One region of the Paenibacillus sp. RC73 genome, then DNA from elsewhere that is predicted to be linked to it. Evidence: riboswitches for the same ligand, from Rfam matches in the RefSeq annotation. Region 1 holds a riboswitch; each other region holds the start of a gene.
What was found. A riboswitch is a leader RNA that binds a small molecule or an ion and turns the genes downstream of it on or off. The one in region 1 is predicted to bind cyclic di-AMP.

Region 1 (7,780 bases):
TGTATTACGGACATTTGCGAACGGAAGGCGATTGCCTTTTCTGTCTATCATTTTTGAATAAATAAAAACAAGCCGTAGGAGCAAGGTGCCTACGGCTTTTTTGTAAGGAAGTATGGATTCAGAACGATTTGGGGTAAAAAGATGGGAGAGCGCTATGTACGAAAATGAACAGAAGTCTGAACGAATTGACGATCTATTGTCACATAATCTGCGTATTATCCAAAGTGATGAGGTGTTCAGCTTCTCCATGGATGCGGTTTTGCTAGCACGGTTTGCTGGTATTCCACAGCGTGGAAAGATTTTGGATCTATGTACAGGTAATGGGGTTGTTCCCCTGCTGCTAACGACACGAACCAAAGCAGCTATCGAAGGAATTGAAATTCAACCGCGTTTAGCAGATATGGCTAGACGCAGCGTCAGCCTGAATGGACTGGAGGCAGCGATTCAGATTCGGGAAGGCGATCTACGTGAGTTGGTTCAAATCACGGGACATGGTGTATATGATGCAATTACGGTAAATCCCCCCTATATGCCGCTAAACGGTAGCGATATTAAGCTAAACCCTCATCAGGCGATTGCACGTCATGAGGTGCATTGTACGCTGGAAGAGGTCATTCAGGCGTGTACCCGGCTTGTCCGTAATGGTGGTAAAGTGTCCATGGTTCATCGTCCGCAGCGGCTGGGTGAGATTATAACACTGATGCGTGCCAACAGACTGGAGCCAAAACGGATTCGATTTGTCCACCCACGGGCTCATATGGAGGCGAATATGGTGCTCATCGAGGCGCTATGTGATGGTAAGCCGGAGGTTCGTCTGTTGCCGCCGCTCATTGTATATCAGGAGAATGGGAATTATACTCAGGAAATAAGGGATATCTATGGAGAAGTAAGCAAGGGGGATTTACAGTGAAGGCAGCGGTGCAAAAAAGTTTTATAACCGGCGGAGAAGAACGGGGCAAGCTGTATCTCGTTGCGACACCGATTGGTAATCTGGACGATATGACCTTTAGGGCGATTAACACCTTAAAATCGTGCAGTATTATAGCAGCAGAGGATACGCGGCAGACGCGCAAACTGCTCACACATTTTGATATCACGCCGGAAATGCTATTCAGCTATCATGAACATAATAAAGCTGCCAGTGGGCCTGAGCTGATACGTTATATAATAGAAGGAAAAAATTTGGCACTGGTTAGCGATGCAGGTCTGCCGGCCATTTCGGACCCGGGTTCGGATCTGGTCAAGCTGGCGCTGGAAGCGGAAATTAGCGTTATTCCCATCCCTGGGGCAAACGCAGCATTGTCAGCTTTGATTGCCTCCGGACTGGGTACCGAAAGATTTACATTTGCCGGATTCCCTCCACGGGAGAAAAAGGATCTCGAGAGGCTGCTACAGTCATTTCAGGTATCACATGGCACGATCCTGTTTTATGAATCCCCTCACCGTATTGTGCGGACGTTGACGGTATTGAAGGAAACACTGGGGGAACGCAGAGTGGTGCTTGCACGTGAGTTGACCAAGCTGCATGAGGAATGGATACGAGGAACGGCGGAGCAATGCCTTGCCAGACTGGAGGAGCATCCACCGCTTGGTGAATATTGTCTGGTAGTTGAAGGGAAAAACGAAGCAGAAGAGGAAGAGGAGCGACAGGCATGGTGGCAGTCCTTATCTTTGGAGGCCCACGTTGCGCATTATGAGACTGAAGGGCTGACACGCAAGGACGCTATGAAGCGTACAGCTACTGATCGCTCCATTTCCAAACGGGATGTATATAACGCTCTTTTATGAAAACTTCCATAAACAAAAAAGGGCCTTCCGACGGTTGGGTTCAAACCGTGGAAGGCAACAAGGAGTATATATGAAAAAGGTTAGAATTAACAATCTCTTATAAGTCTATTATATACTAAAAATCTTAGTTTGTCACAGGTGTTGGAATTTCTGAGATGCAATCTTGGCAAACAATTTTTCCTTTGAAGTAAATTACGTTCTCGGCATTACCGCAGAAGATACAAGCAGGCTCGTATTTTTTGAGCATAATGCGTTCGCCATCAACATAAATTTCCAAAGCGTCTTTTTCGCCAATACCCAATGTGCGGCGCAATTCGATTGGAATAACAACACGTCCGAGCTCGTCAACTTTTCTTACAATACCAGTGGATTTCATCATAATAAATCAGGCTCCTCTCGCCTTTAAAATAATATAAGTGTCATGATTCGACAAAATATTCTCTTTTCTGATATTTACTATACCAACGATTCCCAAAACAGTCAACCTTAAATATTTGCTAACAGGTTAATTATGCAAAAGTATTTAGAATAAAGAGCATGATGCGTGTGTATTACCTTATTTTATTGATGATTTTAGCCATTTGTCGATTTGGAAATGTCGAAAAGCTATAATTCGACATATTACGACAAGCGATGTCGAATGAAGGAGATCGTTTAGGATTTTATTGTATCTTAATCCATTATTCAGAATATTAAAGGAGCTGATATCTTGCACCAGCCACTCAGTGAAGAAAAAGTTTTTAAGGACCCGGTACATAACTATATCCATGTTCAGGATACAGTGATATGGCGTTTGATCAATACTCCAGAGTTCCAACGCTTGCGCCGCATTCGGCAGTTGGGTACATCTTATCTTACTTTTCATGGAGCGGAGCATAGCCGTTTTTCGCATTCGCTAGGTGTGTACGAGATTACACGGCGTATTATTTCCCAATTTGAACGCGGCGAATTTTCGGATTGGCCGAAGGAAGAAGGTTTAGTCGCGCTGTGTGCGGCTTTGTTGCACGATGTGGGGCATGGCCCGTTTTCCCATTCTATAGAAGAAGCCTTTCATATGAACCACGAGGATTGGACATGCCGGATTGTATTGGGGAATACGGAGATTAACGCTGTGCTGAGGCAAGTCGATGAGGAGCTTCCGGCGAAGGTGGCTGCGGTCATTGCCAAAACGTATGACAAGCCAATTCTCGTTAACCTGATCACAAGCCCATTGGATGCGGACCGTATGGATTATTTGCTGCGGGATGCCCACTCGACGGGGGTCAATTATGGCACCATTGATCTGGATCGTATTTTACGGCTGCTGCGTCCTCATAATGGAAGAATTGTTGTGAAGGAGTCAGGTATGCATGCGGTAGAGGATTATCTGATGTCACGCTATCAGATGTATTGGCAAATTTATTTTCATCCTGTAACGCGCAGCTCGGAAATTTTATTGCGTAAGATTTTCAAGCGGGCGAAGGAGCTGTTTAGAAACGGATATGAGTTTAGTTTTCTGCTGGAACCGTTGCCGGATCTCTTTCGGGGGGAGCTTACGGTGGAACAATATTTGATGCTCGACGAGTCTTTGATTCAGACAGTATTCAGTCAGTGGAAACAGGAAAAGGACGAGATTTTAAGTGATTTGAGCGCCCGTTTTATGGATCGCAAGCTGTATAAATATGTAGAGATTGAAAATATGGATACAGATACCATTGACGACATTCGGACAGCGCTGAAGCAGGTTGGTTTGCATCCCGAATATGATCTGGAAATTGATTTTCCGACGGATCTTCCTTATGATGTGTTTCGGCAGGGTGGCTCGACGGACAACCAGATTTTACTGCTTGGACGTAAAGGAGAAGTGAGAGAAATTTCCGAAGTATCGGAAATTGTGCGCTCCATTAGCGGTATTCACCGGGGTAAATATCACATGTACTATCCCCAAAACAAATTGGATGGGGTAAAGGACAAGCTTCCTGCCGAAATAAGGAATTATTTTGTCAAACAATAGACAAATGTATGCCAATAAAAGTAAATAAGGGGACATGAATTTTGAATTTATTTGACACTCATACCCATCTGGATGCGCCGCAATTTGACGAAGATCGGGAAGAAGTTATAGCACGTGCTGTCGAAGCGGGAGTAACCCGCATGATTAATATCGGATTTAATCGTGAGACGATTCCATCCACGATGAAATTAGCTGAGACGTATGATTTTATTTATGCGGCGATTGGATGGCACCCACAGGATGCGATTACGATGCAGGAGGGAGATATGGAATGGATTGTATCGTTATGCAGTCATAAGAAAGTCGTGGCGATCGGGGAGATTGGTCTGGATTATTATTGGGACACATCACCGAAGGATGTACAGCATCGGGTGCTACGCAACCAGATTGGACTGGCTCGTGAGCTGAACATGCCAATTGTCATCCATAACCGGGATGCGCATGAAGATATTGTTAAGATTTTGCGTGAAGAAAAAGCGAGTGAGGTTGGCGGAGTCATGCATTCCTTTTCCGGAAGCTGGGAGACGGCTAAAATGGTGCTGGATATGGGCTTTCACCTCTCTTTTGGCGGGCCAATAACGTTCAAAAATGCCAAGCAGCCAAAGGAGGTACTCGCACAGGTGCCGCTGGACCGTCTGCTCATTGAAACGGACGCTCCCTACCTAACGCCTCATCCGTTCCGCGGGAAGCGAAATGAGTCCGCACACGTGGGACTGGTCGCAGAGGCGGCTGCCCAAATCAAGGGAATTACGGTGGAGGAATTAGTGTCAATAACGACCCAAAATGCCTTGGAACGATTTGACATTAAGTGAAAAAGTGAAGAAATCGATCAAAATAAAGAGATAGACGAAGCTAATCATGAATTTGTTGCAGGAAACTCAAGAATATTACAATATTTTAACCGAATATTTTGAAAAATGTACTTGAAACCTGCTTTACAACATGCATAGAAACAGGATATCATCTTTTCAGTGAATTGTTGTTTGAGTGTAAACATCAACAGCTCATTTCATGAACCAGTCTCGCTGAGTCCCTTTTACAGGGAACGGGGGAACCGATATGGCTTACAGTACGTCCGGCGTATGGCAAGAAGGGAGCGTCTCTTCCGCCAGCCGGCTCGACCGAAATCCTTTCCCGGATGGGATTGAACAGGTGGAGGGGCCGTATTTCGATTTCTTTCTGGGTCTTCGGGGTGAATGTGAAGGCGACCGCCATGAGCGGTTGACCCAAGCTAGGGCGTCTCTCTACGTCCGAACCCGACAGCTAACCCCGTAAGCGTAACAAGAGAGAAGCCATCTCGTGCATGATTTTTCCGCATATTCGCACATGCCGGAAGCCACGAAAGAGCTCTCTAGTCTCTTTCTCTGGCTTTTTTTGTTGTGAATAAAAGAAAATCTGTCATCATACTGTGATTAAACAGGGGAGGACAGCATGCCGCGAAGACGGGTACATGGTGCAGGACAGTCGCATTACGGGCTTGTCTTGTAGAAAATCTGTTATAGTCACGTCAATCTCAACTATGTCTTACTCCAGACGGCGGGCTATGTAAGGAGGACGGAGGAAATGGGCATTTTCCAAAAAGAGGAGACCCATGAGTCACGCTCATCCAGCATGTCTTACGTATTGCGTTGGAAGCAAGAAAATGTGCGCCAGGCTGCTTTGGTTGCTATTTTTCTAATCGCACTAACGATTATGATTTCAATTCTGGTGTACACTGAATCTAAAAAACAGGTTTTTTTTGTCATCGATGGTAAGGCATCTGCGGTAGAAACCCGACAATCCCAGCTCCAAGATTTGCTCAAAGAGCATTCTATTTCACTTCAGCCGCATGATACGGTTTCGATGCCGCTGAACGGAGCAGTACAGGATGGGGATCGCGTAGTCATCAAACGTGCCAATCAGGTCAAAGTATCCTTAGCCAATGAGACGAAAAAATTGTACACAACAGAAAATACAGTAGAGGGTGCCATTCGCACCTCGGGCTATAAATTATCGTCAAATGATAAAGTTTATCCTGCTCTGGATGCTTCTGTTTCGTCTAACATGGACATAAAAATCATCCGTGTGAAGAAACAGCAGGTCGAACAGAAGCAACAGGTACCTTATCAGGTCATCAAAACGGCCGATCCAAGTCTCTATAAAGGCGATAATCGGGTCATCCAAAGCGGTAAAACGGGTGTTGTGGTCCAGCATGTTCAAAAGGTATACCATGACGGAAAATTGGTATCCAAGCAGCTGGTAAACAAGGAAGTCGCGCAGAATCGTGTGGATAAGGTGATTGCGGTAGGAACGAAGAAAAAGCCGGTCGTTCTGGCTGCTTCCGTCGGTCCTGAAGATGCCGTTAAGGCAACACGGGTTAGTTCGGACAATGCTGTCCGTAAAGCAGGTGTGAATTTTAAATATAACAAAGTATTACAAAACGTCTCCATGACGGCGTATTCGTCACAGGAGCCAGGTATCGGTACACGTACCGCATCCGGCACGCGTGTCACGGAAGGACGCACCATCGCTGTCGATCCGAGTGTGATTCCAATCGGCTGGTGGGTGTATATTGAAGGGGTGGGCTTCCGCCGTGCGGAGGATACCGGTGGCGCAATTAAAGGCCACAAAATCGATGTGTATTATGAGAGTTTGAGTCAAGCCAATCAGTTTGGTCGGAAGCACGGTAAAACCGTATATGTGATTGGACCAGTGAAGCCTGAAATGAACTAAAAACGTGTTGTATATGTTTAGGGCAATGCGATAGTATTAACATCATAGTTATGCATGCTAAGAAGAGGATACCCTCTTCTTATTTTGTTTTCAAAAGCTGGGAAAGATGAATATAGCTGACTGTGTAGCAGTGGAGGGAAACGCAAATGATCAAGGAAGTGATCGTGGTAGAGGGTCGGGATGATACGGTGGCTATTCGCCGTGCTGTCGAAGCGGATACGATAGAAACGGGGGGCTCCGCCATTAATAAAATGACGCTGCGCAAAATTGCGCTGGCGCAGGAGCGGCGGGGTGTCATTATTTTGACCGATCCCGATCATGCAGGGGAGCGTATCCGCAAAATTATTGCCTCCAAGGTGCCCGGCTGCAAGCAGGCCTTTATACCAGAGGCAGAAGCGACGCGCAAAGGGGATATTGGCGTGGAGAATGCCTCGCCTGAAGCGATCAGACATGCTCTCGCACGGGTGCATACGACGGTGGAAGGGGCCGATCCGCTAATTGATTGGGCGGACCTGATTGACGCCGGACTTATCACCCACCCGAATGCTGCTGCACGACGTATGACTTTGGGTAATGTGCTGGGCATTGGTTACTGTAACGGTAAGCAGCTACATAAACGGCTCGCTGTGTTCCAGATCAGCCGTGAGGAATTTGCCGGTGCGCTGGCACAAATTGAAAGTGAAGGATTGTGATATCCGTATGACAGGGATTCAAGATATAGCAACACCACGGCGCACGAAGGAAATTATTCAGCGGCACGGGTTTTCGTTCAAAAAGAGTTTGGGACAAAATTTTCTGATTGATCAAAATATTCTGAACAAGATCGTGAATGCTGCGGGATTGGACGAAACGAAGGGCGCACTTGAGATCGGTCCGGGGATTGGCGCTTTGACTGAGAAGCTGGCGCAAACGGCCAAGGTAGTTACTGCTGTGGAAATTGACCAGCGGCTCCTGCCTATTCTCGAAGAGGTGCTGGCCCCTTATGAGCATGTGAAGGTACGCCATGGGGATGTGCTAAAGCTGGATTTGCGAGAGGTGTTCGCTTCCGATTTTGCCGGGGTTAGTAAAGTGAGCGTCGTCGCTAATCTGCCGTACTACGTCACTACACCGATTCTGATGAGGCTGCTGGAGGACAAGCTCCCTCTGGAGAATATCGTCGTCATGATCCAAAAGGAAGTGGCTGAGCGTATGGCTGCGTCTCCTGGGACGAAAGATTACGGCAGTTTGAGTATTGCAGTGCAATATTACAGCGAACCCGAATTGGTCTGCATCGTACCGAATACGGTA
Region 2 (7,780 bases), on a different contig from region 1:
AAAACCGCGCAAGTAAGGCTCCGGGATATCCGCCTGTACTTTCAGCTCCCGCGACGCATGCAGCGCCCAATACGGATCGCGCAGCATGGCGCGTCCTATCGCTACCAGATCAGCCTCTTTTTGCTGAATCACCCGCCGCGCATCCTCATAATCGTCCAGTAGACCGACAGCGATTACAGGCACATTAAGCTTTTCACGTATATCACGTGCCAAATCCACCTGATATCCCGCACGCGCAGATGGACCGCCATTGGAACCAATCGGCCCCTCGCCACCAGAGGAGATGTGAAAAATATCCACACCTGCATCACGATATCGTTCCCCTATGCCCGCTATGTATTCCACATTATATCCGTTTTCAACATACTCTTTGGCGGATATCCGCATCAACACAGGCATATCAGACGGAAGCACCTCTTTAACAGCCTGAATCACTTCAACACCGAACAGCGATAAATCCTGTCCATACTCATCTTCTCTTGTGTTCGTTAAAGGGGAATGAAATTGATGAATTAGATAACCATGAGCGCCATGAATTTCTACTGTATCAAAACCGGCTTCCACCGCGCGGCGTGCGCCTTCCTTATAAGCCTGAACCAGCTCCCTGGCTTCGGCTGTCGTCAAAGCGTGCGGCTCCTTAAAACGTTCGCTAAAAGCAATCGAGGACGGTGCGACAGGCAAATCAGCATCTTCAGCCTTGCGTCCGGCATGACCTAATTGAATTCCGATTTTGGCACCGTACTTGTGGACTTCCTCCACTATTTTACGGTATGCAGGAATATGCTCGTCACTCCAAATACCCAGATCATAATCTGTAATGCGTCCATCCGGGTGGACCGCTGTCATTTCCACAATAATCAGCCCGGTGCCACCTACTGCCCGGCTAACGTAATGGACGTGATGCCAATCATTGGGATTTCCATCTTTGGCCTCCACGCTATATTGGCACATTGGTGGCATTACAATCCGGTTTTTTAAAGAGAGTCCCTTTAATTGATAAGGAGTAAACAAGTCGGTCACATTGATCCATCCTTCCTTTAATTCCATGTCTCTACAATATGAATTGCAACCCCATTATACACCAGCTATCACTGGATACCGAATCCATTAAAAGGCTAAAAGTTGCGAAAATGCTGCTGTTTCGCTCAGGTTTAATAGAATATGTGCGTTTAGCTTCGTGATCTTCACTTACATCCGTTACACAGGGCATTTCCACTCAACCACTCAATAGTCTAACCTGTTCAGCAGCATAATTTCAACATGTCAGGTACATAATAAATGAAAGCAACAGAAGGTACCACTGCACGGAAAGGGGGATACATATGCCGTACAGGGGAATATTGCCAATGATGGCACTGTTACTAGCATTTTCGAGTTTTCCCGTTCACGCGGACGCGCCTCCCGATATCGGAACGACTCATTCCAAGGAAGCGACTGTTGTTTCTTCAGCACATAAGAGCAGAGAACGAGCCACTCCCACATTAGCCATGCTTCGGAAAAAACATGCGGATATTTTTAAAATGTGCGGCCCGCATACGCAGCAAATTGCCCTGACTTTTGATGACGTGCCCGATTCCCGGTATACGCCGCAGGTTCTGGACATTTTGCACGCGAATGGGATCAAAGCCACCTTCTTTATTGTCGGTCACCGTGCGGAAAAACACCCGGGCATGATTCGCCGTATCGTACGTGAAGGCCATGCCTTGGGCAACCATTCCTATACCCATCCGGATTTTAGGAAGGCTTCACCGGAACGCTTTCGCAACCAGATTAAGAAAACAGAACATATTTTGGAGGCCACTGTCGGCTTTCGACCCAAGCTGATCCGCCCGCCCTATGGTGAAATTACGGAGCCTCAGATCCAGTGGGCGCGTCGACACGGCTACATGATTGTCAATTGGAACGTAGACTCCCTCGATTGGAAGGGACTCAGTAAAACACAAATTCAGCGTAATGTGATCCCGGCTACCGGACCAGGCTCCATCATTTTAATGCACGCAGGTGGAGGTCAAAGTTCCAATCTGAAAGGCACTGTTCAATCCCTGCCGGGTCTCATTCAGTCGCTGAAAGCCAAGGGCTACAAATTTGTCACGGTTCCCCGGCTACTTCACACCTCGGAGCGGAAATAACAGTAAAAAGGGCTGTCTTACCAGCAGATGCATTCTGCTCGTCAAGACAGCCCTTTATTAATCGACAAGACCCATATATGAATCTGAACCTGCGATTAAGCTATTTGATTATAGATCACAGATTATAGTTTACATAATATATATTATGTTCACTTAATTCATTTGCTTACATAAGTCTATTTATCAATGACATACAGCTTCACATTCTGAAAACCAAAGTCACTCACAAAAGATGGGCTGCCTGGAATGAAAATATCAATCCGTTTACCCGTGATGGCGCTGCCCTTATCGCGTGCTACCGCTACAAAAGATTGATCGGGCAGCCCCGGGTGGGAATAGCCTGTAACCAACACTTTCGTACCCAACGGAATTACGTTGGGGTCTACCGCAATCGTACCGAGCTTAAGCGGATTTCCGAAATAGTCCACCGCTCCCCATTTTCCATTTTCACTGGCTGCTGCGGAATACGCTGTGGCCTTCACGTCAACTACTTTGCTGTAGTTAAATGTTTTGCCCCATGCTTCAACCTGTTGACCGTCACCTGCTGGCGCTTTCTCGGAAAGAAGCTGAGGCTTCGAATCCGAAGCGGCCTTTAACTTGTTCTCGTCCGGCACCTTAATTTGCACTCCTGCATATATATTGCTGGCGGCAACATCCGGGTTCTCCTTTTGCAGATCTTCTACAGATACCCCGTAACGTTGAGCAAGTAAAAAGAAGGTATCACCTTCCTTGGCGGTATGAAGCGAAGCGGCGTCGGCTACCCCGGCTGTCTGCGCCAATCCTGCAATGGCTGCTGCCAGCACCGCAAATTTCATTGTTTTTCCAATACGTTTCAGATGTTTCAAAAGATATGTACCTCCTCTGTTATGCCTGCGAAGTTAGCTGTCGGATTCGGACTCAGGAGAAGCCCTATGCTTTTGTGCAATTCACCCCTAGGCAACCTTCCATCCATTCGTATGAAGACGGATCAGAAGTTACTGCCGTTGTTACGTCCCCCGCACTTCCCATGGTTTTGGGTCCCGCATTCAGCGTCTGTCGTAGCTGTCTGCTGCCCCGGTAAGTTTTGGCTCACTGCATAATATCACAATTTTGTAACCTTATCTGCATGAAAATGTTGGGAACCCTGAACATCATACTACATCTGTTACAATTTTGTCATCATGAAATCGAAATCAGTTACAAAAATCTGAACGAGGATGACAAAAAAAGAAAAAGCCCTCCCGTCAAACTTCCACCGCGGAGGGCTTACTTCATAGCCTTTATAAGCTCATTTCTTACAAAACCTTGGCAAGAAAATCCCGGGTACGATCATGGCTTGGAGTGCCAAAAACTTGCTCCGGTGTACCTTGCTCCACAATTTGACCGTTATCCATAAAGATAATGCGGTCTCCTACCTCGCGGGCAAAGCCCATTTCATGTGTCACGATGACCATCGTCATGCCACCCTCAGCCAGCTTCTTCATCACGTCCAGCACCTCCCCGACCATTTCAGGGTCCAAAGCGGAAGTCGGCTCATCGAAGAGCATCACATGCGGCTGCATCGCCAAGGCGCGTGCAATCGCAATCCGCTGCTTCTGTCCACCGGATAGCTGATTGGGATAGGTGTCCTTTTTGTCTTCAAGTCCAACGGTGCGCAGTAGCTCTAGCGCAATTTTCTCCGCTTCCTTCACGGACTGGCCTCTAACCTGAGTCGGCGCAAGCGTCAAATTTTGCAGCACCGTTTTGTGCGGGAACAGGTTGAAATGCTGGAACACCATCCCCATTTTCTCACGAGTCGCATTAATATTATGACCACGGGCTGTAATCGGCTCGCCCTCAAACAAAATCTCCCCGTCGGTCGGCTGCTCCAGCAGATTCATACAACGTAAAAATGTACTTTTCCCCGAACCACTCGGGCCAATGACGACAACAACCTCGCCTTTGGCAATATCTATATCAATGCCTTTTAAAATTTCATTTTTGCCGAACGATTTACGCAGTTGTTTAACGGTGATCACTGGCTCTCAACTTCCTTTCCCATAAACCCAACAGCTTCGACAAGCTGAATGTCATTACAAAATAAATAGCAGCCGCGATGACGAACGGACTTAATCCTTCGTAGGTGATGTTCTTAATGACTTGGGCCTGATACATAATATCCACCATACCGATGGTAGAAATGATGGAGGACTCTTTAATAATCGTAATAAACTCATTGCCGATCGCAGGCAGTACAGACTTGAACGCTTGCGGTAAAATGACGTGACGCATAGCTTTGCCTCGTCCCATACCGAGTGAACGGGCTGCTTCCATCTGACCACGGTCCACTGCCTGGATACCTGCACGGAAAATTTCAGCCAGATATGCCGAGCTATTCAGAGATAACGTAATAATACCGGACTGAAGTGGCGTAAAATTGACGCCCAGCGTCAAAGCAACTCCATAATGGATGATCATAAGCTGTACCAGCATAGGTGTACCACGTAGTACCTCTACGTAGGCCGTACCCAACCATTCAATGATACGTACACCACTCATCCGCAGCAGAGAGATGATCAGACCAATGATAAATCCGAACAGTACCCCGAGCGCAGACAGCAACAACGTGTAGCCGATACCCGTAACGTAAAAGCTGCGATATTTCCAAAATATATCCACGATGTTGTTGGATGAAACCTGTCGATCCGCAGAGAGCGCACTCGCTTCCGTGGAAAACTTTTCAATAGACCCGTCTGCTTTCAGGCGAGCCAACGTTTTATTTACAGATGCCAGCAGTTCAGCATTTCCCTTACGAATACCTACAGCTGTTTCTGCTCCCTCATCCTCAGGCACCGCCTTGGCGAGCGTTACAGTACCGTCCAACGTATATCCTTTAGCAACTGTATCTTCAATCACGACAGCGTTAATACGCTGTGTCCGAAGCTGGAGCACCAGGTCGGAGATTTTATCCAGCGAAGTTACAGCGACATTGGGCACTTTTTGAGCAATCTCTTCCTGAATACTGCCCTTTTGTGCGCCGATCTTCTCGCCTTTCAAAGCAGCCATCGTCGGATATTTGTCCTTATCCTCCGGACGTACCATAATGACTTGCTTGGAGTGGTAGTATACATTCGAAAAATCAATGCTCTTTCTGCGTTCATCCGTTGGTGTCATACCAGACAGTACCAGGTCTACACGACCACTTTGCAGGGCAGGCAGTAAGGAGTCAAAGCTCATGTCCTCAATAACCAGCTCCGCGCCAAGATCCTTGGCAATTTCATTTGCAATATCAACGTCAAAGCCTACAATGGTATCCTTACCGTTAATGTCTTTATGAAACTCATACGGCGGAAAATCGGCACTCATGCCGAGTACAAGTTTTGGCTGTGTCTTCGCTTCCGTCCCGTATGCAGTAAGCATCGGAAGACCAGCCAACAGCAAGATAACCGCCGTCAGAATCAGGGCGGTAAAACGATATGCCTTTTTCAATCTTTTTTTCTCTCCTTAAATTCTTTATAATAAATAAGATTGTGTCATTATAAATGAATATGCATGATTATGCAATGAATGTTATAGTACAATTTCAGCATACCTGACGTAATACCTACATTACAGCTTTTACAAAGGAGTTTTTCCATGAATAACAAAAATACGATCCAACGTACCATTGAGGAGCATGCCCAACGTTTTAAGGACATTTCTTTATATATTGGCGCAAACCCGGAGCTGGGGAATGAGGAATTTTTGGCGGCTGCCCGTCTAAAAGAGGAATTGGCTTTTCACGAATTTGAAGTTCAGGCCCCTGTACTGGGTATCGAAACGGCTTTCATTGCGACTTATAAAGCAGCCAAACCCGGTCCGGTCATTGCTTTTCTGGCAGAATATGACGCCCTGAAAGGTCTGGGACACGCATGCGGACACCATTTGATCTGTATGATGAGCACAGGAGCGGCTGTCGGTCTCAAATCGGTCATTGACGAGATCGGTGGAGAAGTACGAGTATACGGCACACCTGCCGAGGAAACACGCGGAGCCAAGGTTCCCATGGCGGCTGCCGGGTTATTTGATGATTGCGATATAGCGCTCATGACGCATCCTTATTACCGTTATGAAAAATCGGGCAAATCGCTGGCGATTGATGCCGTACAATTCGAATTCTTTGGGCAATCCGCTCACGCCGCTGCCAGTCCCCACGAAGGTATTAACGCGCTGGACGCGGTGATTCAAACGTTCAACGGCATTAATGCGTTCCGCCAGCAGGTGAAGAGTACGGTACGTATTCACGGCATTATTAATCAAGGAGGCCAGGTAGCGAACATCATTCCTGATTATGCCTCTGCCCAATTTTATGTACGGGCTGCTACACGGCATGAACTGAATTCATTGACTCGCCGCGTTATTCAAATTGCCAAAGGAGCGGCCTTACAAGCCGGGTGTCGTCTGAAAACCTCAAATTATGAGACGTCTTATGATGAAATGGTGACCAATCGTGCGCTTTCCGATGCCTTTATCGCAAACCTGGTGCTGACAGGCATTCCGCAGGAGGACATCACGGAGGGCGAAGATCACGGCTCCATGGATATTGGAAATGTGTCGTTGCACTGTCCCGCCATTCATCCGTACATTCAAGTTATTGACGAGAAGCATACCTTGCATACACCTGAATTCCGCGATTTGGCGATGCAGGACCGGGCGCTGGAAGGAATGTTGTTAGCCGCCAGAACTTTGGCCTGGACCGCATGTGATGTAATCACGAATCCTGAGTTGCTGACACAGATTAAGGAAGAATTCGCTCTGCTGAAAAGCAAAATTTAAATTTTTAATTTCGCCAAATTTTTAATTTCGTCTTCTTTCCAGAAAGGAGCAGTCATTATGAATCATATGAGCAGCTTTTGGGCGTTGTTTATTGTGGTCGACATCATTATTTTGTGGTTCTTTTTTCGAGCATTATACCGAAGGAACAGGGAAAATCGAAAGACACGCCGCCGTAATGCATTTTTCCTTAGCTCCCCGTCTCCCTCTTCCCTTGAACAGGGGCGGCATAAGGAGATTATAGAACTCATGCAGCTTCTGGAACGATCTATTCCAGCCTCCTACGCTCATAGTGTAAGGCGGCGTGTGATGGATTCTCATCCTCACCTGACGGAACAGGAATACGATTGGCGCTGGAATGAGCTCAAACGCTATTTTATGCTATGTGCAATTATGAACCGAGTGCCAATGTTCAGTCCAGATGTGGATGAACTGTGGCACGAAATGCTGATGTTTACGCGGGAATACCAGCAATTCTCGGAAGCCTTCTTTGGTCGCATGCTGCACCACGCCCCTCACGCTGGCTCACAGCCGGTGCCAGATGAACGGGCATGGTTCGACTGGCTGTATGTGGAATGCTTTGGCTGGAACCGCTATAGTGCGAGCTTATGGGGGACTTTTTTCAATCATCCATTACCGAATAACGAGCTTGCACACTATTACAAGCTGACAGCTTCCGGGCAGCCAGCAGGCGACCGTTGGAATATGCAGGAGGGCATCGGCATCTCTCAGCAGGCACAGCAAGCGGTTCAGAGGATTATGGACCATCTGCGTAATCGGGTGAATGAAGCAGTGGATGATCCAGATGGCAAGCGGCTGCCGAAGGTCAACTATTTGCAAATAGATTATCTGCTGCTGGCCGTCGTATGGTATTCCTGGTA
Region 3 (7,780 bases), on a different contig from region 1:
AAAAAGAGCACTCTGCCACTGGAAAAAGTGGTGGGAGTGCTTTTGTCGTTGGTACTGGATTGGTGAAAACAGGCATCAGGGGGATGCTGTAGGCGTATAATGGGGCCGGACAAAGGAATCAGTGAATTTCACCCGCGCTGGTGGTTGCTGCTCATATAGGGTGGCTGAGCAATGTAGGAGCTGGACCAATGCCTATGCAGAAGGCCACGCTGAAATGCGGTTGGCTCAGACTCTGGGGTGTTGAATTGTTTCCATGCGGTTAGAAGCTCGTTGGTCATTCGCTGAATAACAGGATTCTTTTCCTCATAAGGGGGATTAAGCAGCTTGGAAGCATCTTCGACACAGAAGGACACTGCTGCGGCAAGGTAGCCGTGAATGGTCTGCTCTACATCATTTCCAAGGGAAACGTTAATCCAACTATGAACGGTTGCAAGTGTACCAATCGCATTGTATTGGATGAGTGTAGCTTCGAGTTGGTCGAATTCAAGCCAAGGGTACAAGGCTTTGGCGAGCTTAAGCAGGCGTTGGCCGGATAGGCGTGACTCTTTCACGTGTTGTAGGGAAGAGCGCTGGGCGTGCAGCATTTTATCAATGAGGGCGATACGCCAACCATCATTTTGCTGAACGGCAATATAAAGGCTTTTGATAGCCATGCCATCGAGGGATGTGAACTGAGGAAGCAGATCAGTGCGTGCATAGTGTTCCAGGTCTTGTAAACAGGTTAAGCGGCCATTGCGAAACAGCTCCTCCAGCCCGTAGGAACGAGTGAAGCCACCGACAGGCAGGGAAGGGTCCAACAGCAATGCGTAGTTCAGCAAACGATTGCCTTTGTGCAATGCGGTTCGCCTCCTTGGAGTAGAATGTTTATGTTATATTAAATGACTTTAAAAATGAATTCAGAAAAAATTTAGAGATATTATGTAATATATATTTACACTCATAGTGTTGATATGTCAAATTAAATATTTTTATAGCTTTTATATGTTAGATTATTTGACATAAAAATAATTATTGTATTTATGTTTACAAATAGAATGCAAGGGAGTATAATAAATCTGTTGCCTCAAAACATTAGAATTTGCGGTCGTGGTGGAATGGCAGACACGCTATCTTGAGGGGGTAGTGGGCGTACGCCCGTGGAGGTTCGAGTCCTCTCGACCGCATTACATGCAAGACACAGTTAAAAAAGCATCCTGACACGTTTTTGACGTGATTGGCTGCTTTTTTTGTTATATAAGCCGAACTAAAATATCCCTTTTTCCTAGCCACAGGAGCAGCCGTTTGGATTGGCTGCTTGTGAACAGGGATGGACCTGTCAGCTTTGTTGCAAGAGCTTCTCGATATCCCCCGCCAATTTATCCGGAGTTGTCTGTGGGGCATAGCGCTTAAATACGTTACCTTCGCGTGTAATCAAAAATTTAGTAAAATTCCATTTGATTGCTTTGGAGCCTAATACGCCCGGAGCTGTTTGGGTGAGGTAGCGGAATAAAGGGTGCGCCTGATCGCCATTGACATCTATTTTGGCAAACATCGGAAATGTAACTCCATAGTTGATCTGGCAAAACTCCGAAATTTCCTCGCTGGAACCCGGCTCTTGCTTGGCAAACTGGTTGCTGGGAAACCCTAAGATTTCAAGACCCCGCTCATGGTATTGGTCATATAGCTCTTGTAGCGCCTTGTATTGGGGGGTTAGCCCGCATTTGCTGGCTGTATTCACGATGAGCAGTACTTTTCCTTCGTATGTGGACAACGGAATTTCTTTCCCTTGCAGGGTTTGTGCATCATGTTCATAAACGGTCATGGTTTTCCTCCTAATTTGATATTCTACAATTAAATTGTAAGCAATTTAACGAAGAGTTGCAAGTCTATAAATAGATGTAATGCGCCGTCTGCTGCTGTAAAATCGTATTTTGTCCAAAACGGCAAATGGCACTGCAAATGGGGCAAATAGCGGTGTTTCTCATGGTAAAAACAGGTTCAATCGGCGTTTATCAGGTACATACAGCACTTTTCCTTTCTCTTTTACAAAAAAAGGACAAAAAATGCTCCCCATACGCCAATATTGACATGCCTCTTCATTTTCGAAAAGGGATGAAAAACCGAGATTGAAGGAGCTGGGAGAAGGATATTTGTGTTGTAAACGCTATTATTAATCTTTTATGCTCCAAAGACCGATTTATAACCCCGCAGGTGAGCTTTACAGTGTTCCTTGCGCGGGTGTATGATTCAAGACGTAATTTCAAATTAAGTGAATGAAGCAGCAACGAATTGTCTATAGCGCTGAATTTTGCAGTTGCAAAAGCGGGGGAACCAAACGAGATCTATGCGGCTTTTAAAGGGCCGAGTGTCTCAAGGGGTGAATTTTCTGGCCAAGTGTCAGAAATAGGGCGACTCTCACGTCCGAATCCGACAGCTAACCTCGTAAGCGTACAGGGAGAGGCAACAAACCGCCGTGTGCAGCCATGGTTTATTTTATCATGGTTACGTAAGAAGCCGGAGGAAAGCCTTTTTCCTTTGGCTTCTTTTTGTTGTCTTTTTATACCGGGAGAGGAGCTACTGATGGAAGGTCGGCTAATCATTGTCACTGCACCGAATGAAACGGGCAGAAATTTTGTGAAATTGCTTATGTTCAAAAAACTGGCGTTTGCGGTTCTTACGAATAGCGCTCAGGAGGAACGACAGCTCAAAAAAATGGGTGTGGAGCATATTGTGCGCATCAATACGATGCAAGCGGGGAAATGGAATTTTCCCAAAAAAGAAATTGGCTGCGTGTATTTGTTCGAGAACAGCTTGAATCTGACGTGCCGTTTTCTGCAAATATGCCGGCCGCTGACATCAGATTCGATCTATGTCATTACACACGGCTGTAATCCTCAAGGGATTTATCGAGGTTTGGGAGCGGACCATGTGATCTACACTTTGAATGGAGAGGTGGGTTTCCTGCTGAACGGATAGTCGCTTACGATATGGCTAATATAAATTAAAATTTTCAAAGTAATTGTATGTTGATTTTACGAGGGTGTAAGAATAACGATCTGAGGACAGATACGGGAGGGTATGAACATGATGGATATATACATGCTGCTCGTGATGGCTGCGAGTTATGGAGTGATACTGCTGTTTGTACGCTGGTGTGATGCACAGACCTCCAAAGGAGGGCGAAAAGGATGATGGTTGTGCTTACGCTTACGGCTATTGTGTTTGTGTATTTAATCTACGCACTCCTGAATCCTGAAAAGTTCTAATCAGCTAAACAGGATCAAGCGGGCGGGGAACAGCAGATCATGGATGAAGCATCAGAGGCAGCGGGCTTTCGCAAACGTGTGCAACGCCTGGTGCTACGAACCCGTCTGTTATTCCAAACGCAGGAGCATTTTGGAGGAGGGAATAGATGATGGAGCTGCTGCAAATTGGAATTGTGATTGTGATATTGCTGCTCTTGGTGAAACCAGTGGGCACCTATATGTATCATGTATTCTCAAATGAACCGAATCGGACGGACCGAGTGTTTGGCGGGACGGAGAAGCTGATTTACAAGGTTATAGGATTGAAAAAGCTGGAGAGCATGCGTTGGACCACGTATGTGATGAGCTTTATCGCTACGAATGTCGTGCTTGTGGCGATCAGCTATGTGCTACTGCGCTTGCAGGGACTGCTCCCCGGTAATCCGGCTGGAAACGACAATATGGAAGCGTCACTGGCTTTTAATACAGTGATCAGCTTTATGACCAATACGAATCTCCAGCATTACAGCGGAGAAAGTGGACTTACGTATATGACGCAGATGGCGTTCGTTACGATGATGATGTTTACTTCGGCTGCTTCCGGTTTTGCGGTTGCTGCGGCTTTTATGAGAGGATTGACGCGGCGCGGTGAAGGAATGGGCAACTTTTTTCAGGATTTTATCAAAGCAATTATACGGATTTTTCTTCCGTTGGCCTTTGTGCTTACGCTGGTGCTGGTCGGACTGAAAGTACCGCAGACGCTTCAGCCTACGGCGGATATCACGACGATGAGTGGAACACAGCAACAGATTGCCTTGGGACCCGTTGCTTCGATGGAATCGATCAAGCACTTGGGGACGAACGGGGGCGGTTTCGATGGGGCCAACTCGGCGCATCCTTTTGAAAATCCAAGTCCCTGGACGAATGTGCTGGAAATTTTGGCGATGTGGGTGATGCCAGCTTCTCTGCCGTATACCTTTGGGCTGTTCGCTCGTAATCGCAAGCAGGGGTGGATTATTTTTAGCTCCATGATGGTACTGTTTCTCGTATTCCTATCTATTACGTACGTGTCAGAGAAAACGGGTAATCCGCTGATTCAGGCACTGGGGGTGGATGCTTCTCAGGGAAGCATGGAAGGGAAAGAGGTCCGCTTCGGCATCGGACAATCGGCACTGTTCACGGCGGTAACGACGGCGGCTACGACAGGTTCGGTCAATAATATGCACGATACACTGACCCCGCTGGGCGGTATGGCTGCTTTGGGTGAAATGATGCTGAACGTCATTTTCGGCGGTAAGGGTGTCGGGCTGATGAATATGCTGATGTACGCGATTCTGGGTGTATTTATATGTGGATTGATGGTCGGCAGGACCCCGGAATTTATGGGCAGGAAGATTGAAGGCAAGGAAATGAAGCTGATCGCAATTGCCATTTTGGTACATCCGTTTCTCATTTTGGTGCCGACTGCGCTCGCTTTTATGAGTCATTGGGGATACGATGCGGTCACAAACCCCGGATATCACGGGTTGACTCAGGTGTTATATGAATATGCGTCATCTGCGGCTAATAACGGTTCGGGATTTGAGGGGCTTGCGGATAACAACGTATTCTGGAACGCGACAACGGGTATCGTTATGTTCTTCGGACGATATGTATCGATTGTTGCACTGTTAGCTGTAGCAGCTTCATTGAATGCCAAAGCACCGACTCCAGTGACGACAGGCACACTTCGTACGGACAACAAGCTGTTTGGGGCGATTCTGATCGGGGTTGTGCTGCTGATTGGTGCGTTGACCTTCTTGCCCGTCATCGTATTGGGGCCTGTGGCTGAATTTTTGACCATGTGAAGAAGATGAACATGAAGAAGAAATTGAGAATGGATGAACGGGGTGCTTGATCATGAAGGAACAACGCAAACGCATGCTGGATAAAAGCATCTTGAAGCATGCGATCAAGGATAGCTTTATGAAATTAAATCCGATGATCATGATGAAAAATCCTGTCATGTTCGTCGTGGAGATCGGCACTTTGGTTGTGTTGCTGATGCTGCTGTTTCCCGGTTATTTTGGAACGGGTAATGAAATGGGCTTTAACCTGGCTGTTTTTATCATCCTGTTGTTCACGTTGCTCTTTGCTAACTTTGCTGAAGCGCTCGCAGAGGGTCGGGGTAAAGCACAAGCTGCCTCTTTGAAAAAATCCAAGCAGGACACACAAGCTAACAAGCTTGTCGGGGATGAGATTCAGGTGGTCAGCTCAACCGAGCTGCGGAAAGGTGACATTGTGATGGTGTCCCAGGGCGAGATGATTCCGAGCGATGGTGAGGTTATTGAAGGTCTTGCCTCAGTGGATGAATCGGCGATTACGGGAGAATCGGCTCCGGTGATCAAGGAATCGGGTGGTGATTTTTGCTCGGTAACCGGCGGGACGCGTGTGGTTAGTGACCGGATTAAGGTCCGGATTACGACAGAACCGGGTGAGACGTTCATTGATAAAATGATTTCGCTCGTGGAAGGCGCACAGCGGCAAAAGACGCCGAACGAGATTGCGCTGAATACCCTGCTGATCAGCCTAACGATTATTTTTCTGATCGTGGTAGTGACACTAGCACCGATTGCTCGTCATTTTAACATCGATCTGCCTGTTCCCATACTTATCTCGTTACTGGTCTGTCTGATTCCGACGACGATTGGAGGACTGCTGTCAGCCATCGGGATTGCCGGTATGGACCGGGTCACGCAGTTTAACGTGCTGGCGATGTCAGGCAAGGCGGTAGAAGCATCTGGAGACATCAATACAATGATTCTGGACAAAACGGGTACAATTACCTTCGGTAACCGGATGGCGAGCCAATTCGTGCCTGTAGGGGGCGTAGAGGAAATAAAGTTAGTAAAGTGGGCTGCGATGAGCTCGATGAAGGATGAGACGCCCGAGGGGCGCTCAGTTCTGGAGTTGATGCGCAAGCAGGAGTACACACTGGATGAATCCTTGGCAGCAGGAGGGACCTTTATCGAGTTCAAGGCGGAAACCCGGATGAGTGGTCTGGATCTGGCCGATGGACGAAAGGTACGTAAGGGCGCGGTGGACTCTGTCCGGCAGTGGGTACTATCGCAAAACGGCAGCGTCCCAGCCGATCTGGAGGAAAAGGCGAATCAGGTGGCCTCTGAAGGAGGTACGCCGCTGGCTGTCGCGCTGGATGATCAGATGTATGGCATTATTTATTTGAAGGACACGGTGAAGCCGGGCATGAAGGAGCGGTTCGATCAGCTCCGGGAAATGGGTATCCGTACGATCATGTGTACAGGGGATAATCCGCTGACTGCTGCGACGATTGCGCGGGAAGCGGGTGTGGATGATTTTGTGGCTGAAAGCAAGCCAGAGGATAAGATCGCGGTTATTCGTCGTGAGCAGGAGCTGGGAAAGCTGGTTGCCATGACCGGGGACGGTACGAATGATGCTCCTGCGCTGGCGCAGGCTGACGTTGGGCTTGCCATGAATAGTGGCACGGTCGCAGCCAAGGAAGCCGCCAATATGGTGGACCTGGATTCCGATCCGTCCAAAATTATTGAGGTGGTCGCTATCGGAAAGCAGTTACTCATGACACGCGGTGCTTTGACGACATTCAGTATCGCGAACGATGTTGCCAAATATTTTGCCATTATTCCGGCGATGTTCATGCTGGCGATTCCGCAAATGAGCGCATTGAACGTAATGGGGCTTGGCTCTCCGTTGTCCGCTATTTTGTCGGCGCTGATCTTTAATGCTGTTATTATTCCGCTTCTGATCCCGCTGGCCATGAAGGGCGTGAAGTATAAGCCCATGAGCTCGGATCGCCTGCTGGGACGGAATTTGCTGATTTACGGTTTGGGCGGTATGGTGGTGCCGTTTGTTGGCATTAAAGCCATTGATTTGCTAGTGCATTTGTGGATTTAACGCAGCCTGTGAAGGTGTGCATCTTGGATACTGAATGGAAGCGGAAAGGGTGAGCAATATGAGTGGCTTTTATCGGATGATGTCTGGACGCAGATTTGCTGCCCACGAAAAAGCCGGGTCTGCCCGGCAGGGGAATAACAAGCGTCCAGAGGGGGCTGTGCCGAATGGACAGTCGGAGAGAGAAGAGATGCGGGGAGGCACCATTATAGGAGTAGCCTTGCGTACCTCGGTGCTGATGATCCTCCTGTGCGGCCTCGCTTATCCGCTGGTTAGCACGGGCGTGGCACAGGTATTGTTTCCGCAGCAGGCGAATGGCAGTATGCTTCGTAATGCCGAGGGTCAGGTAGTCGGCTCCGAGCTGATCGGGCAGTCCTTTGCCAATCCGGCGTTTTTTCAGGGGCGGGTATCGAGCATAGATTATAATGGGGCCGGTTCAGGCTCCAGTAACTACGCACCGTCCAATCCGGCCTTGATACAGCGGGTCAAGGATTCCATAGCGGATTGGCAGAAAAATAACCCGGATGTACCGATCAGTCAGGTTCCGGTGGACCTGATTACGAACTCCGGCTCTGGTCTGGACCCGCATATCTCGCCGCAGGCGGCACAGGTTCAGATCCCGCGTATTA

Region 2: another riboswitch for cyclic di-AMP. It lies ahead of ABH897_RS13320 (3D domain-containing protein); the one in region 1 lies ahead of ABH897_RS24845 (resuscitation-promoting factor).
Region 3: another riboswitch for cyclic di-AMP. It lies ahead of ABH897_RS11865 (hypothetical protein); the one in region 1 lies ahead of ABH897_RS24845 (resuscitation-promoting factor).

Annotation. Positions count from the first base shown of each region.
Region 1 covers NZ_JBIYCV010000015.1:79,485-87,264, reverse strand. Annotated here, with positions in the region: gene yabA (DNA replication initiation control protein YabA) at 1-65, shown strand, start outside; gene ABH897_RS24870 (tRNA1(Val) (adenine(37)-N6)-methyltransferase) at 155-910, shown strand; gene rsmI (16S rRNA (cytidine(1402)-2'-O)-methyltransferase) at 907-1,788, shown strand; gene ABH897_RS24860 (AbrB/MazE/SpoVT family DNA-binding domain-containing protein) at 1,913-2,167, opposite strand; gene ABH897_RS24855 (HD domain-containing protein) at 2,498-3,781, shown strand; gene ABH897_RS24850 (TatD family hydrolase) at 3,823-4,593, shown strand; cyclic di-AMP (ydaO/yuaA leader) riboswitch at 4,795-5,075, shown strand; gene ABH897_RS24845 (resuscitation-promoting factor) at 5,345-6,493, shown strand; gene rnmV (ribonuclease M5) at 6,640-7,185, shown strand; gene rsmA (16S rRNA (adenine(1518)-N(6)/adenine(1519)-N(6))-dimethyltransferase RsmA) at 7,193-7,780, shown strand, end outside.
Region 2 covers NZ_JBIYCV010000005.1:16,686-24,465, reverse strand. Annotated here, with positions in the region: gene ABH897_RS13330 (NADH:flavin oxidoreductase/NADH oxidase) at 1-1,020, opposite strand, end outside; gene ABH897_RS13325 (polysaccharide deacetylase family protein) at 1,323-2,129, shown strand; gene ABH897_RS13320 (3D domain-containing protein) at 2,306-2,974, opposite strand; cyclic di-AMP (ydaO/yuaA leader) riboswitch at 2,982-3,157, opposite strand; gene ABH897_RS13315 (amino acid ABC transporter ATP-binding protein) at 3,404-4,126, opposite strand; gene ABH897_RS13310 (ABC transporter substrate-binding protein/permease) at 4,113-5,576, opposite strand; gene ABH897_RS13305 (M20 family metallopeptidase) at 5,724-6,902, shown strand; gene ABH897_RS13300 (glycine-rich domain-containing protein) at 6,960-7,780, shown strand, end outside.
Region 3 covers NZ_JBIYCV010000004.1:388,266-396,045, forward strand. Annotated here, with positions in the region: gene ABH897_RS11845 (urease accessory protein UreF) at 129-818, opposite strand; tRNA gene ABH897_RS11850 (tRNA-Leu) at 1,081-1,163, shown strand; gene ABH897_RS11855 (glutathione peroxidase) at 1,316-1,801, opposite strand; gene ABH897_RS11860 (hypothetical protein) at 1,927-2,109, shown strand; cyclic di-AMP (ydaO/yuaA leader) riboswitch at 2,269-2,444, shown strand; gene ABH897_RS11865 (hypothetical protein) at 2,560-2,955, shown strand; gene kdpF (K(+)-transporting ATPase subunit F) at 3,171-3,245, shown strand; gene kdpA (potassium-transporting ATPase subunit KdpA) at 3,395-5,071, shown strand; gene kdpB (potassium-transporting ATPase subunit KdpB) at 5,124-7,154, shown strand; gene kdpC (potassium-transporting ATPase subunit KdpC) at 7,213-7,780, shown strand, end outside.